DNA from 4 places in the Glutamicibacter sp. ZJUTW genome. Region 4 is predicted to be linked to each of the others. Evidence: riboswitches for the same ligand, from Rfam matches in the RefSeq annotation. Region 4 holds a riboswitch; each other region holds the start of a gene.

What was found. Region 4 has a riboswitch for thiamine pyrophosphate ahead of thiC (phosphomethylpyrimidine synthase ThiC). Riboswitches for the same ligand answer to the same signal wherever they lie in the genome.
Region 1: another riboswitch for thiamine pyrophosphate. It lies ahead of F0M17_RS12505 (ECF transporter S component); the one in region 4 lies ahead of thiC (phosphomethylpyrimidine synthase ThiC).
Region 2: another riboswitch for thiamine pyrophosphate. It lies ahead of thiO (glycine oxidase ThiO); the one in region 4 lies ahead of thiC (phosphomethylpyrimidine synthase ThiC).
Region 3: another riboswitch for thiamine pyrophosphate. It lies ahead of thiM (hydroxyethylthiazole kinase); the one in region 4 lies ahead of thiC (phosphomethylpyrimidine synthase ThiC).

The regions. Positions count from the first base shown of each region.
Region 1 is NZ_CP043624.1:2,650,355-2,653,841, reverse strand. It holds gene F0M17_RS12530 (Na+/H+ antiporter subunit D) at 1-412, shown strand, start outside; gene F0M17_RS12525 (Na+/H+ antiporter subunit E) at 421-1,050, shown strand; gene F0M17_RS12520 (monovalent cation/H+ antiporter complex subunit F) at 1,053-1,319, shown strand; gene mnhG (monovalent cation/H(+) antiporter subunit G) at 1,319-1,720, shown strand; gene F0M17_RS12510 (DUF4235 domain-containing protein) at 1,781-2,032, opposite strand; TPP riboswitch at 2,108-2,228, shown strand; gene F0M17_RS12505 (ECF transporter S component) at 2,291-2,899, shown strand; gene F0M17_RS12500 (ATP-binding cassette domain-containing protein) at 2,896-3,487, shown strand, end outside.
Region 2 is NZ_CP043624.1:2,335,355-2,338,841, reverse strand. It holds gene F0M17_RS10970 (GNAT family N-acetyltransferase) at 1-870, opposite strand, end outside; TPP riboswitch at 950-1,054, shown strand; gene thiO (glycine oxidase ThiO) at 1,052-2,179, shown strand; gene thiS (sulfur carrier protein ThiS) at 2,176-2,421, shown strand; gene F0M17_RS10955 (thiazole synthase) at 2,424-3,245, shown strand; gene F0M17_RS10950 (ThiF family adenylyltransferase) at 3,242-3,487, shown strand, end outside.
Region 3 is NZ_CP043624.1:47,774-51,260, reverse strand. It holds gene F0M17_RS00260 (hypothetical protein) at 1-574, shown strand, start outside; gene F0M17_RS00255 (GntR family transcriptional regulator) at 571-939, shown strand; TPP riboswitch at 974-1,068, shown strand; gene thiM (hydroxyethylthiazole kinase) at 1,058-1,852, shown strand; gene thiE (thiamine phosphate synthase) at 1,845-2,486, shown strand; gene thiD (bifunctional hydroxymethylpyrimidine kinase/phosphomethylpyrimidine kinase) at 2,483-3,487, shown strand, end outside.
Region 4 is NZ_CP043624.1:2,493,003-2,496,489, reverse strand. It holds gene thiC (phosphomethylpyrimidine synthase ThiC) at 1-1,289, opposite strand, end outside; TPP riboswitch at 1,285-1,392, opposite strand; tRNA gene F0M17_RS11800 (tRNA-Thr) at 1,670-1,741, opposite strand; tRNA gene F0M17_RS11795 (tRNA-Thr) at 2,293-2,364, shown strand; tRNA gene F0M17_RS11790 (tRNA-Met) at 2,412-2,488, shown strand; gene F0M17_RS11785 (GTP pyrophosphokinase family protein) at 2,582-3,358, opposite strand.

The DNA of each region.
Region 1 (3,487 bases), 160 kb from region 4:
GCTGCTGCATGCTGCCGCGCAGGACGCCGACCCGCTGACCTGGGTGGTGATCGGTGCCGGGCTGCTGACCAGCCTGCTGACCCTGCTGGCGATCATCCGCGTGTGGGCCCGCGTGTTCTGGCGCCGTGCCGCCGATGCCGAGGTGCCCAACCAGGAGCTGGTGGCCGAAGCGACGCAGGTCGCCGACGAGACGCTGGCCGGCGGTGCGCAGAACCCGCGCCTGGGCTTGAAGCTGGCCAAGCAGCTGGAAGCCGACTCCTTGCCCTGGGGCATGCGCTATGCCACCGGTTCGCTGGTGCTGGCGGGCATCGCCCTGACCGTCTTTGCCGGGCCGATCTTCGAATTCTGCGAGCGGGTGGCCGCTGAGCTGATCGCCCGCGAACCATATATCAGCTCGATCTTGCCATTCTGATTGGAGGGATGATGCCGAACAAGAACTTTGAACCGCGCGACCAGCGCATCGATGATGCGCTGGATACCTCCGGCGTGCGCCACCGTGCGACACTCAAGCAGGAGTGGCCGCTCCTGCTGCTGCTGCTCTTCGTCTGGGGCGCCCTCTGGCAGGACTTCTCGCTGGCGAACATGATCTTCGGGGCGGTCATTGCGCTGGTGATCGTGAACCTGTTCCCGCTGCCGCCGGTGGTCCTTTCGGGCCGGATCAACCTCTGGTACTGCGTGAAACTGTTCATCTGGTTCCTCGGGCAGGTTGTCGCGGCCAGCGTCCACGTGGCCTGGCTGGCAATGGTCCGCGGGAAGAACACCCGCAGCGCGATCATCGCCGTCCCGCTGCGCACCGGCTCGGACCTGATCGTGATGACCGTGGGCCACGTGCTCACGCTGATCCCGGGATCCTTCGTGATCGACGTGGACCGCAGCTCGTCGACCCTGTACCTGCACTACATCGACATCCAGTCGCCGGAGGATGTGGAGACGGCACGGGCAGCTATCCGGGACATCGAACGCCGGCTGATCATGGCCATCGGCAGCCGTGACGAGTACGAGGCGATCAAGAGCGAATGCGGACCGGACTTCGCTGCGAGGAAGGGGTAAACATGCTGGATATCGTCATCTGGATCTGCGGCATCATGCTCGGGCTGGGTGCCATCGCCTGCCTGATCCGGGTTGCCAAGGGGCCATCAATCCTTGACCGGGTGCTTGCCCTGGACGTGATGCTGCTGATCATCTCCGCCGCCCTGTGCCTGGAGATGGTGCTGCACAAGCACACCGACTACCTGCTGTTCGTGGTTGCCGCGTGCATGCTCGGCTTCATCGGCTCGGTGACCGTCTCACGCTTCGTCTCGGATCAGAGGAATGCCTAATGGAACTCTTCCTCGATATCCTCGTCGCCATCCTGCTGATCCTCGGCTGCCTGATGTCCTTGATCGCAGGCATCGGCTTGCTCACCTTCCCGGACATGCTCACCCGCATGCACGCGGCCACCAAGCCGCAGGTGCTCGGCTTCCTGCTGATCTTCGCCGGGTTGGCCATCTACCTGCGCAGCTGGGCGGTGATCCCGGTCCTCGCGTTGGCTTGGGGCATGCAGCTGCTGACAGCGCCGGTTTCCGCCCACATGATCGGCCGTTCCGGCTACCGCACCAAGCACGCGGCCAAGGAAACCCTGTTCTCCGATGAGCTCAGCCTTGTGGTCAACAGGGTCAACGGCGCACCGCCCACCGGAGCAACACCGATGTCCAAGGCCGAAGCGCCAGAGGACAAGTAATGCGAAAAGAGCGGGAGCAGTTCAGCTGAACTGCTCCCGCTCTCGGCTTGCCGCCGAAGCCTATTTGGTGAACTTGGCAACAACCTTGTTGGCGCTGCGGTCGGCCACGGTCTGCATGATCGCTGCCACCAGGGCCGAGACGATCGCGAAGCCCAATGCGCGGCGGAAGGACGCTTCAGCCGCTTCCTCGGTGCCCTTGCGTGGCGCTTTGCTGCCGGTTGCCTTCAACCAAATGAAATCAACCAGCTTGCCACCGAGCATGCCCGCGCCAACGGTGATGCCGGTAGTGACAAGTTTCTGCACTTTATCCATTTTTTCCTCGCGATCAAGCTCGTGACACATCGTTCCTCTGCCCAGCATACCTGCGGTATGGTGGGGGAGCAGTAATTATTCCGACAGGGGAGCGTCAGACTTCTACGAAGTCGCAGGACGCTGAGAGTGCGATGGATCGCAGACCCTCGAACCTGCCCCGGCTAGTACCGGCGAAGGAAGTCGAGCATCTCGGATGCGGATAGGCGCAGCATGCCCTCATTCCGTGCATCCCCCCTCCTTTCCACAGGAGGACCAACAATGAACGAAACAATTTCGAAGCATCGTACCGGCTGGCGTGTCGTCGATATCGTCGTGGCATCGGTGATCGCCGTGGCTTCAGGAGTCATTTTCTGGGCATGGAGTGCCGGCTACGGCCTGTTTTCGCTGGCCTTCGCGGCTTTCCCTCCAGCCACCGCGCTGCTCACCGGCATGTGGCTGTTCCCCGCGGTGCTCGGCGCATTGATTATCCGCAAGCCTGGCGCCGCGCTCTACTGCGAGCTGCTGGCCGCCGTGGTTGAAGCGCTGCTCGGCTCGCACTATGGGTTGACCGTGCTGATCTCCGGCCTGGTCCAAGGCCTGGGCGCGGAGCTGGTCTTCGCGGCATTCCGCTACCGCAAGTGGAACCTGGGCGTGGCACTTCTGGCAGGCCTGTTCTCCGGCCTGTTCGCCGGCATTACCGAGGCATACATCCTGGCCTACTACGTCGAGTACACCGCCGGGATGAAGATCTTCCACGTGATCGCCACCGGTGTTTCCGGTCTGGTCATCGCCGGGCTGCTGTCCTGGCTGGCCACGCGCGGACTGGCGAAGACCGGTGCCCTGAGCGCACTGGCGAGCCGGCGTGCACACCTGGAAACCGCAAAATGAGTTCAGTTGCCAATTCCGATGCCGCCTCTCTGACCCAGCGCGGGGCGTCAATCACCGCAACTGGTTTCGGCTGGCAGCACTCGGAGCGGCAGGAACCTGCCATCTCGGGGCTGGATCTGCAGATCCACGCCGGTGAAAAGGTGCTGCTGCTCGGTCCATCCGGTGCCGGCAAGTCGACGTTGCTGCATGCAATGGCCGGGCTGCTGGAAGCCGATGAGGATCAGCAGCTTGCCGGCCAGCTGCTGATTGATGGCAACGATGCATTCAGCCGGAGCCACCCGGTGGGCTTGATGCAGCAGGACCCGGAAACCCAGGTCGTGCAAAGCAGGGTCGCCGATGATGTGGCCTTCGGAGCGGAGAACCTCGGGATGGATCCGGGCGTGATCCGCCAGCGGATCCCCGAAATGCTGGACGCGGTCGGATTGGGCGCGCTGTCCTTCGACCACCGCACCCAGCAGCTCTCCGGCGGGCAGAAGCAGCGCTTGGCCCTGGCTGGCATCCTGGCCATGGAACCCGGCCTCATGCTGCTCGATGAACCGACCGCCAACGTGGACCCGCAGAGCATCGGGCCGTTGCGCGATGCGGTGC
Region 2 (3,487 bases), 160 kb from region 4:
AGCAACCAGGAACTTACCGCGCTCGACACCCTCTCGCAGGAACCCGTTGCATTCGGCAACACGCTTCGATCCAGGATTGTTCGCCCGAAGACCTAGTTCCAAACGGTACAAACCGAGCTCGCCAAACAGGTGGTTCACCAAAGTAGCCACTGCGCGAGTGGCCAGAGACCTCCCGCGGTAGTCCTGGTTCATCCAATACCAAACCCATGCGTTCTGATTGGCTGGATCGACAGTACCGCAGACCAAACCGACCAGCCGGTCTCGATAGGCGACGGCCAAAGCCTGCTGCCGTTCGCCGGCCTCCATCAGGGCACGCACGTACGATGCGGCCTTTTCCGGAGTGTCGGCATCTCCTTGGCGATCCATATCGGCATTGGAGGAAAAGGCTTCGAAAACAGCTTCGGCATCCGATTGGCGCAGCCTGCGAACCGAGAAATCGTCGTCGACTAATGCGGCCTTGTTCGGTTCTGCAAAAGAAAGCTGCCGCGCAGCGGGCGTGCCCTGATGGAAGAACAGCTGCCAGCGATCCTGCTCATGGATCCACAGCGAACTGCGCTCGCTGGCGGATCCCGATAGCAACCTCCAGCGCAGAAGCACCGCTTGATCGGCAACCTGGATTGCCACGGGGCTGCCGACTTCCCGAGATCCGGAATCCCGTTCCGGCTCCTGGGCCAGCTGGGCAATGATCGACTCGCGATCGTAGACACGGCCGCTGGCACCCACTTCGGAGAACTGCGGATGCAAGTACCGTTCCAATTGCCCTCGGCTATGGCGCTGGCTGGTTTCCAAGAGCTCCTGCTCCAACGAAATGATCGTGTTGGACAACGCAGATCCCTGGGGAAGCACGCGGGGGAAGTCATGAGATGCCATGTCAACTAGTACATCACAGAAGATGACGGAGCTGCGGTTGCTCCAGTTCGACTTTATGAGCTGGATCATGCCTATAATCGCAGTACTCCGCGGGAGCCTGAATCGACCAGGCTGAGAGGGCACCGAGCCGACCGCTACACCTGATGCGGGTCATGCCGCCGTAGGAAGGATGCGTGCTCTCGTGCATGTGAATATTGTTGGCGCCGGAATCATCGGCCTGTCAGTTGCGTTCGAACTGGAATCACGGGGACATACTGCCACCCTCATCGATCCAGCACCAGGCCAAGGTGCAAGCTACGCGGCAGCCGGAATGCTGGCCCCGGCAGCTGAAACGGTCTGGGGCCATGGCCCGCTTCACGAGCTGCTTGCCGCCTCGAATGCCGCCTATCCAAAGTTCATTGAGCGCATCGAATCCGTGACCGGGCAACGCCCGGACTACCTGCAGAACTCAACCCTCGTCGTCGCGGCCGAACCGGCTGACCGCGAAGCCCTGCATGAGCTGGCCGAACTGCAAGCTTCCCTCGGCCTGTCAGCGGAAAAGCTCTTGCCCAGCCAAGCCCGCAAACTCGAACCAGCCTTGGCCGCGAATATAGCAGGCGCAGTCCTATGCCAAGATGACCACCAAGTCGACCCACGGTCAGTCGTCAAAATCCTGCTTGATCACCTGCGTGGCCGCCTGATCGAGGAGCGGGCGCAGGCGCTGGTGGGCGACGGGAGCCGAACCAACGCGGTACGCACCGCATCGGGCAAGATCCTCGAAGCGGATCAAACCATCGTGGCCACCGGACTGGGCACCATTGACGGCCTGGACCGGGTGCCGGTGCGCCCCGTATACGGAGATATTCTCCGGATCCAGGGGCCAGCCGGTCCGCCATTGATCACCCGGACCATCCGCGGCATCGTGCACCGGGAGCCGGTGTATCTCGTGCCGAGAAAGGACGGCAGCCTCGTGCTCGGAGCCAGCGTCCGGGAAGACCGCCAGCCTGCAGTGAACATCGGAGCCATGCATTTGCTGCTGGACAATGCGCGAAAGCTCATACCCGGCATCAGCGACTGCACGCTGAACGAGGCAACTGCCCGGGCCCGTCCCGCCACTCCCGATGACCGTCCGCTGCTGGGGCGCATTGACCCGGGCCTGGTGCTTAGCACCGGATACTCCCGGCACGGAGTGCTGCTGGCTCCGCTGGGCGCAACACTCACCGCTGATCTCATTCACGGCCCTGAAACCCATCCGTTGCATCAGGCTGTGAATCCACACCGCTTCGCCACAGCAACCCAGACCACCCACCGAACGGAGCAGCACCCATGAAAAGCATTGGCATCAAGTTCAATTCCCGGGAACTGAACCTGGACGAAGGAATCACCCTTCGCGAATTCATCAGCATGCAGATCGGCAAGGATCTGGATAGCAACTCGGCGGCCGTGGACGGCAGCAAGCTTGGAATAGCCGCCGCGGTCAATGGCGCTGTCATCCCGCGCAGCGCCTGGAACAGCTACACGCTGGCCGAAGGGCACAGCATCGAACTCGTTACCGCAGCCCAGGGAGGCTAGGCGTGGACACGCAAAACATCACCGAACTGGACATCAACAGCGATCCATTCCAGGTTGCAGGACGCACCTTGTCTTCGCGCTTGATCCTCGGCACCGGGGGAGCGAGTTCGCTGACCACCCTGGAAAGCGCATTGCAGGCCTCTGGAACCGAACTGACTACCGTGGCCATCCGACACTTTTCGGCGGCAGGCGAGTCCAACGTGTATGACTTGCTGCAGCGCAACAACGTGATTGCGCTGCCGAATACCGCTGGATGCTTCACCGCCCGCGACGCGATCCTCACCGCGCACCTGGCCCGCGAAGCGCTGGAAACGAACTGGATCAAGCTCGAAGTGATTGCGGACGAGCACACGTTGCTGCCTGATCCGCTGGAGCTGCACGCTGCCACCGAACAGCTGGTCGCCGACGGATTCCAGGTCTTCGCCTACACCAACGATGATCCTGCCCTTGCCCAGCGCCTCCAGGACGCCGGTGTTGCGGCCATCATGCCAGCCGGCGCACCAATCGGATCCGGCCTGGGCATCTTGAACCCGCACAATATTTCCACCATCGTCTCCCGGGCCCAGGTGCCGGTCATCCTGGATGCCGGAGTCGGCACCGCCTCTGACGCCGCCCTGGCCATGGAGCTCGGCTGCGATGCCGTGCTGCTGGCCAGTGCGGTGACCCGGGCGCACAACGCGCCGCTGATGGCGATGGCCATGAAGGATGCGGTGCGTGCAGGACGAGCCGCACGGCTCGCGGGCCGGATCCCGCGCCGCGACACCGCCCTGGCATCCTCGCCCACCGAAGGCATGATGCAGACCCTGGTCGGTGACTTCTCGTGAACCAGTCAGCATTGGTAGCCCCGGGGCCGGAGCTGGCACCGGAAGAATTGGCGCGTTATTCCCGGCATCTGTCGCTTCCCGGCGTCGGCGAAGAAGGGCAACGCAGGATCGCCAATGCCAAGGTGCTGGTAATCGGAGCCGGGGGACTGGGCAGCCCCATTGCCAGCTACCTGGTCGCCGCGGGGATCGGCACCCTCGGGGTCGTGGACCACGACACGGTTGAACTGTCCAACCTGCAACGC
Region 3 (3,487 bases), 1.2 Mb from region 4:
GGATGAGGAATTCCGGATGCCGACCAATGAACGAACTACGTGGATCCTGGTGCTCTTTGCCGGTGCGGCATTGCTCTACATCGTGCTCAATACGCTGTATCTGGGCTACGCCAGCAGGGTGGCTCGGCAGGCGAGTGCAGCACCAAAGCATCATGCACCCCTGCCCTTGTGGTCCTACATCGCCGCTGGCTTGCTGGTTGCCATCTGCGCTTACCTGCTATTGGATCCACCGCTGGAGACGCTTTGGGGGTTCGCTCCTCCGAACCGGGGACTAGTCATCGGGCTGTTGCTGCTGCTTGCGGCGGCGCATATGGGCTTCACCTGGTTCTCCCGCCGGGCAATTATTCCCTGGGCAGTCTCGCCAGCCGAGGAAATCTGGTATCGCCGGGTTCTGGAGCTGCGTTCGATGCGCGTTGCCACCAGCGCTGTGCTTGCCATGCTGCTGATTGGCTACGGATTCCCGGCGGGCCTGGGGCTGTTTGCACTTCTGGTCTTCGTTGTCCCAGCGGTGATTTTCCTGGAGCGTCCTGGTACCGCGATGGTGCGTGCACAGCAGCCGACAGCAGCATCATGAGCACACAAATCAGTGTCGACCTCGCGGCGGCCACTGCACCCTACGAGCAGATCCGCTTGCAGATCGCCTCGCTGATCACCCTGGGAGAATTGCCCGCAGGCAGCAAGCTGCCCACCGTGCGCGCACTGGCCACCGACCTCGGCGTTGCTGCCGGAACGGTAGCGCGCGCCTACAAGGAACTGGAAGCCGAAGGTCTGATCACCTCCCGGCGGCGGGCCGGCACAGTGGTCAACGAACGGCTTCGGCCGGTGGATGCCAGCGAAGACCTGCTGGCCGCGGTGGATCACCTCTGGGCGCTGGCAGCCGCCCAGCAGGTCGATGCGGCCACGCTCAAGGCCTTGGTGGCGCGGCGCGAGCGTAAGTAACTTGTCCTCGGAACCGCTTGTGCGTACGCTCTATGGCAGTGACACGGGGTGTCGGAACAACCGACTGAGATGAGACCCGTTGAACCTGATCTAGTTCACGCTAGCGGAGGGATGTCGCATGGCTTTGCATGCAGTTGCCCAAGAATACCGGCAACAATCACCTTTGGTTTTCTGCCTGACCAACACCGTCGTAGCAAATTTCACCGCCAATGTCCTGCTGGCATCCGGCGCGTCCCCGGCCATGACGGATCTGCCCGGAGAGGCCGGCCCCTTCGCAAAGGCGGCTTCCGCCGTCTTGGTGAATCTGGGAACTCCAAGCACCGAGCAGCTGGCCGCCATGGAAGAAGCCGTGCAATCGGCGAGCGCAGCAGGCACCCCGTGGATCCTTGATCCGGTAGCGGTCGGCGCCCTGCCGGTGCGCACGGATTTCGCGCGGCGCATTGCCAGGCAACGCCCGGCCCTGATTCGCGGCAACGCCTCGGAAATCCTGGCCCTGGCCGGACGGCAATCGGTTTCACGCGGTGTCGATGCCTTGGATGACGTCTCTGCCGCCTTGGCGGCTGGACGCGAGCTGGCCCAGCAGCATGACTGCGTGGTGGCCATTTCCGGCCAGTCCGATGCCATCATCGATGCCGCGCGGACAGTCCTGGTGCACACCAACGGCATCGGCTTGACGCGGATCACCGGCGGCGGCTGCGCGTTGGGCGCGTTCTGCGCCGGCATGATTGCGGTCCACAATGACCCGTTCGAGGCCGCCATCGCGGCCCACGGCTTCTACGGGCTGGCCGCCGAAAAGGCCCTGGAGAACAGCACAGGTCCGGGCAGCTTCGCCGTCGCATTCATTGATGCGCTGTCCGCAACCGATCCAGAAGAACTTAAGACTTTGAAGCACGAGGAACTGAACCATGCATGATTACGGAGCCTACCTAGTAGCCAATACTGCCAGCTGCACCCCGCGCAGCACCCTGGAAGTGATCGAAAGCGCCGTCGCCGGAGGAATCCAGTGGATCCAGCTGCGCGCCAAGGATGAAACCGCCCGGGAATTCTTCGAGCTGGCCTGCGCGGCCGCCAAGCTCACCGAGGGCAAGGCCCAGTTGCTGATCAATGACCGCATCGACGTCTACCTCGCGGCGCGGGCTGCCGGTGCAGCCGTGAACGGCATCCATATCGGGCAGAAGGATGTGCCGGTGCAGTTGGCCCGGCAGATCATCGGCGAAGGCGTCATCGGACTGAGCGCTTCCAGCGATGAGCAACTGTCCCAGGCGAACAAGGACGCCGCGGTCATCGACTATCTCGGTGTGGGGGCCGTCCGCGCCACCCCGACGAAGAAGGACCATCCCACTCCCCTGGGCCTCGACGGCTTTGCGCGTGCCACGACGTTGGCCTCGCTGCCCTGCGTGGCAATCGGCGCCATTACCCACGAGGACGCGGCAGCCATCCGTGCCGGCGGCGGAGCGGGCATGGCAGTGGTCCGCGCCATCTGCAATGCAGAGGATCCGCAGCAGGCCAGCGCGCAGCTCGTTTCGGCATGGGAGGCCGCCAAATGAACATCTTGTCCATTGCAGGATCCGATCCTTCCGGTGGCGCCGGAATCCAGGCGGATCTGAAGGCCATTGCCGCCAACGGCGGCTACGGAATGTGCGTGATCACCGCCTTGACCGCGCAGAACACCCATGGGGTGTCCGGGGTGCAGGCGATCAGCGGCGATTTCGTCCTCGCCCAGCTTGAAGCCATCAGCGCGGATATCCGCATCGATGCAATCAAGATCGGGATGCTCGCCAACGCCGAGGTGATCCGCGCAGTCACCGGCTGGCTGGACACCGTGGATGCTCCGGTAGTCCTGGACCCGGTCATGGTGGCCACCAGCGGAGACCGCCTGCTCGATGGCGAAGCGGCGCTCGATTCGCTGCTGGACCGGGCCACGGTGATCACCCCGAACCTGCTGGAACTGGCCAGCCTGCTGCGCGAGCCGGTAGCCGCATCATGGGACGAGGTGCTGCGCCAGGCCCAGCGCCTGGCGGCCAAGCACGAGGCCCTGGTGCTGGCCAAGGGCGGGCATCTGGCCGGGGCGGACTGCCCCGACGCGCTGGTAGCAGCGGACGGGGTGCTCTGCGAGCTGCACGGTGCGCGCCATGCCACCAAGAACACCCACGGCACCGGCTGCACCCTCTCCAGCGCCCTGGCCACCCGCTTCGCGGCCACCGGAGACTGGACCGCCGCGTTGGAGCAGTCCAAGGCGTATCTGTCGGCGGCAATTGCGGCGGCCGACCAGCTGCAGGTGGGTAGCGGGCACGGCCCGGTCAACCACTTCGCCGGGTTCTTCGCCGGCGCTGATCCGATGAACGGCTGGTGGGAGGACATCGCGGACCTGCGTGCGGGCATCGACGAGCTGGCGTTCATCATGCAGCTGGCCGACGGCAGCCTGGAACGCGAGAAGTTCGAGTACTACCTGGCCCAGGACGCCCTGTACCTGCAGCGCTACGCCCAGGTGCTGGCGCAGGCCAGCGCGCTGGCCCCGGACCTGGATGCGCAGCGCTTCTGGGCCAAG
Region 4 (3,487 bases):
GTACCGTAGCGGGCAATCTCCGTGGCGCCGATGGCGCTGGTGATGTGGTCGTAGCCCGGCGCAATATCGGTAACCAGCGGGCCCAGGGTGTAGAACGGGGCCCCGTCGCACAATTCCTGCTGGCGCTCCACATTCTCGCGCACCAGATGGAAGGGGATATGCCCCGGGCCCTCGACCATCACCTGCACATCGTACTGCCAGGCGCGCTTGGTCAGCTCGGCCAGGGTATCCAGCTCGGCGAATTGCGCTGCGTCGTTCGCATCCGCGATGGAGCCCGGGCGCAGCCCGTCGCCCAGCGAGAAGGCCACGTCGTACTGAGCGAAGATCTCGCACAGCTCATCGAAGTGGGTGTAGAGGAAATTCTCCTGGTGGTGCGCCAGGCACCATCCGGCCATGATGGAGCCGCCGCGCGAGACCATGCCAGTGACCCGGTTGGCGGTCAGCGGGATGTAGCGCAGCAGCACACCGGCATGGATGGTCATGTAATCCACGCCCTGCTCGCACTGCTCGATGACGGTGTCGCGGAAAATCCCCCAGGTCAGCTTGTTGGCTTCGCCATTGACTTTCTCCAGCGCCTGGTAGATCGGCACGGTGCCGATGGGCACGGGGGAGTTGCGGATGATCCATTCGCGGGTGGTGTGAATGTCCTCTCCGGTGGACAGGTCCATCACCGTGTCGGCACCCCATTTGGCGGCCCACTGGAGCTTGGAGACCTCTTCAGCGATGGAGCTGGTCACCGCCGAGTTGCCGATATTCGCATTGATCTTGACCAGGAACGCCTTGCCGATGATCATCGGTTCGGATTCCGGATGGTTGATGTTTGCCGGGATGATGGCTCGTCCGGCGGCGAGCTCGCTGCGCACCAGCTCGACATCGCATTCCTCGCGCAGCGCCACATAGCGCATTTCCGGGGTGATGACCCCGGCGCGCGCATAGTGCATTTGCGTCACGCGGGCTCCTCCAACGGCCCGCAGCGGAGGGGCCGAACGTCCAGCCCATTCCGCGCTGGCCGTGCCGCGGCGGACCGCTGAGCGCCCGTCGTCGTGCAGATTGCGCTCGCGGCCGGCATAGGTTTCCACATCCCCGCGCTCCCGGACCCATCGCTCGCGGAAGGGTGGCAAGCCCTGGGTCGGTTCGCTTCCCGGTCCGCTGGTGCGATACACCGACAGCGGCTCGTTGGGCTTTCCATTGGGGGAGTCTGCCAGATGGATCTGCGTGACGGGAACAGAAATTCCCGCAGATTCGCGGTAGGCAAGGGTGTGGGCAGGGTGCTGTTCAAATTGTTCCACTTGGAAACTCACTTCCTTCGCCGGCATTACCCGGACAGGTTCAACGGTCGCGGACGGCGATAGCCCGATCTCAGCCCTTGCCAGGGCACCCGTGTGGTCGCGAACAACTTAGCACGCTTGGGAGGAGGAAACGCAAATCCAGTGGTCAGAACAGTGACATCAAGTCAGGATGCGGGCACTGGCCCCGGCGGCAGGAGATAGTTTCTGGAAGCGATCAGTCTCTTGCGGCGCGAATCCGGAATCTGGGAAAAAGGGCGTGGCAGATAACTGGCGAAGCAGCGCGGGCGCAGGCTGAAGCGATGGCCGCGCGATGGGGCACTGAGAGCGGTAGATAAACGAAAAGAGAAGCAATCTGGAACCAGATTGCTTCTCTCATTTCGAGCCCCCTGCCGGAATCGATCCGGCGACCTCGTTCTTACCAAGAACGCGCTCTACCACTGAGCTAAGGGGGCAACAGGTAAATACTTTACACAGGTTTTCGAGGTTTGCAAAATCTGCCGGGGATTTGTTGCTGACATCACAATGTTCCTAATCAAGGCGGAAATGGAGGTCGGTGAACCTAGGGGGATTCTGTGCCCGCAATAGCTTGCCTTCATGCCACTGAATTCCGGTTGCCGCACGTGGTGGAGAGTTCACCCACCGGATGTCGCGCACCCAGCCGGATGTCGCGCACCCTTCCGGACGACCCGTGGCCCTGGAGTTCGGGGGCAGGGGGAGTGTTCTCTTCTGGAGTATTTGTGTTGGAGGATTTGCCGGCTACCTCAAGGGAATTCGGCGCGGAACTCTATCCTGTAAGCCTGAGCGAAGCGGCGATTGACCGCGAGGGGCAACCCAGTGAGCATCGTCACCAGAACACTTTTTGTCCCAGCCTTCGTCCCTGATTGCCTTCAAGGTCTGGCTAAAACCGTTTTGACTAGCAGTTTTATGGAAATCCCCGTGCGCTTTCCAGATCGGTTTGCCGATTTTTCTTTGCCGGGAAATGCGTGTAGAGTATTTACTCGTTGCCCCCTTAGCTCAGTGGTAGAGCGCGTTCTTGGTAAGAACGAGGTCGCCGGATCGATTCCGGCAGGGGGCTCTGAGTGAGAAGCTTTCTTGGCTTCTACTGGATTGTTTCTCACTTGTGGCGGCGTAGCTCAGCTGGTTAGAGCGCACGACTCATAATCGTGAGGTCCCGGGATCGAGTCCCGGCGCCGCTACCAAATCAAAGATCCTCAGCTTCGGCTGAGGATCTTTTTTGGTTTCCGGGTTCGAAACGGTCTTCAGCGGACCTTGAGCGCTAAAGCCATTAAGGCTTAGTTGTCGGCACACTTTTCGGGGCCTCTGGTGCTGGCTTGCTGTGCCAGCGACAGCAGTCCTTGGAAGGCCTTCGTATCGAAAGTCGCCTCGTGGCCTGCTTGGTCATTGGCATCATGGCCGTGTACTTCGGTATGCAACCGTTGCATTTGCATATCGAGTTTCGTTGCAACAGCTGCCGCATCGGCGAGCTCCTGTACCAGATGCTCTGGAACCTCGCCCTCGTACTTGTAGAAAATCTTATGTTCCAGGCTTGCCCAGAAGTCCTGGGCGATGGTGCGGATCTGCAACTCCACTACAACGTCGACAGGGCCGTCGGACAAGAAGACCGGAATTTGCACAATCGCATGAACACTTTTATAGCCGCTAGGCTTCGGGTTCTTGATGTAATCCTTGATCTGGATGACCTTCAGGTCATTTTGAGCGGTCAAGGTGTTCAGGACCTTATAGATGTCCTTGACGAAACTGCAGGTGATGCGCACACCCGCAATATCGCTGAGGTTCTCGCGTATGGCAGTAAGAGACGGTGCGATATTCCGGCGGGCAACCTTGCGCATGATGCTCTCCGGAGTTTTCACCCGGGAACTGACATGTTCGATTGGATTGTATTTGTGCAAGTACAAGAACTCTTCGCGCAAGATCGAGACCTTGGTCAGTACTTCGTCCACCGCAAACTGGTATTCCATCATGAAGCGCTGGAAATCATGGTGGAAGGCCTTCGTCAATCGCTGCAACTCAGCCGGGGAAGGGGTAGTTCCAGCAGCTGAGATTGCCACTGCACGCGTCTCGTCATCAAATGGGACAGAAATCCTGGATCACCTCAACAGATTGTGGCCCGGCCCGCGGTACGTTTCCGGTGCAGGTTCAGCCTACGGGCATCTCCTAAGAATTAGGTCAGAACCAAT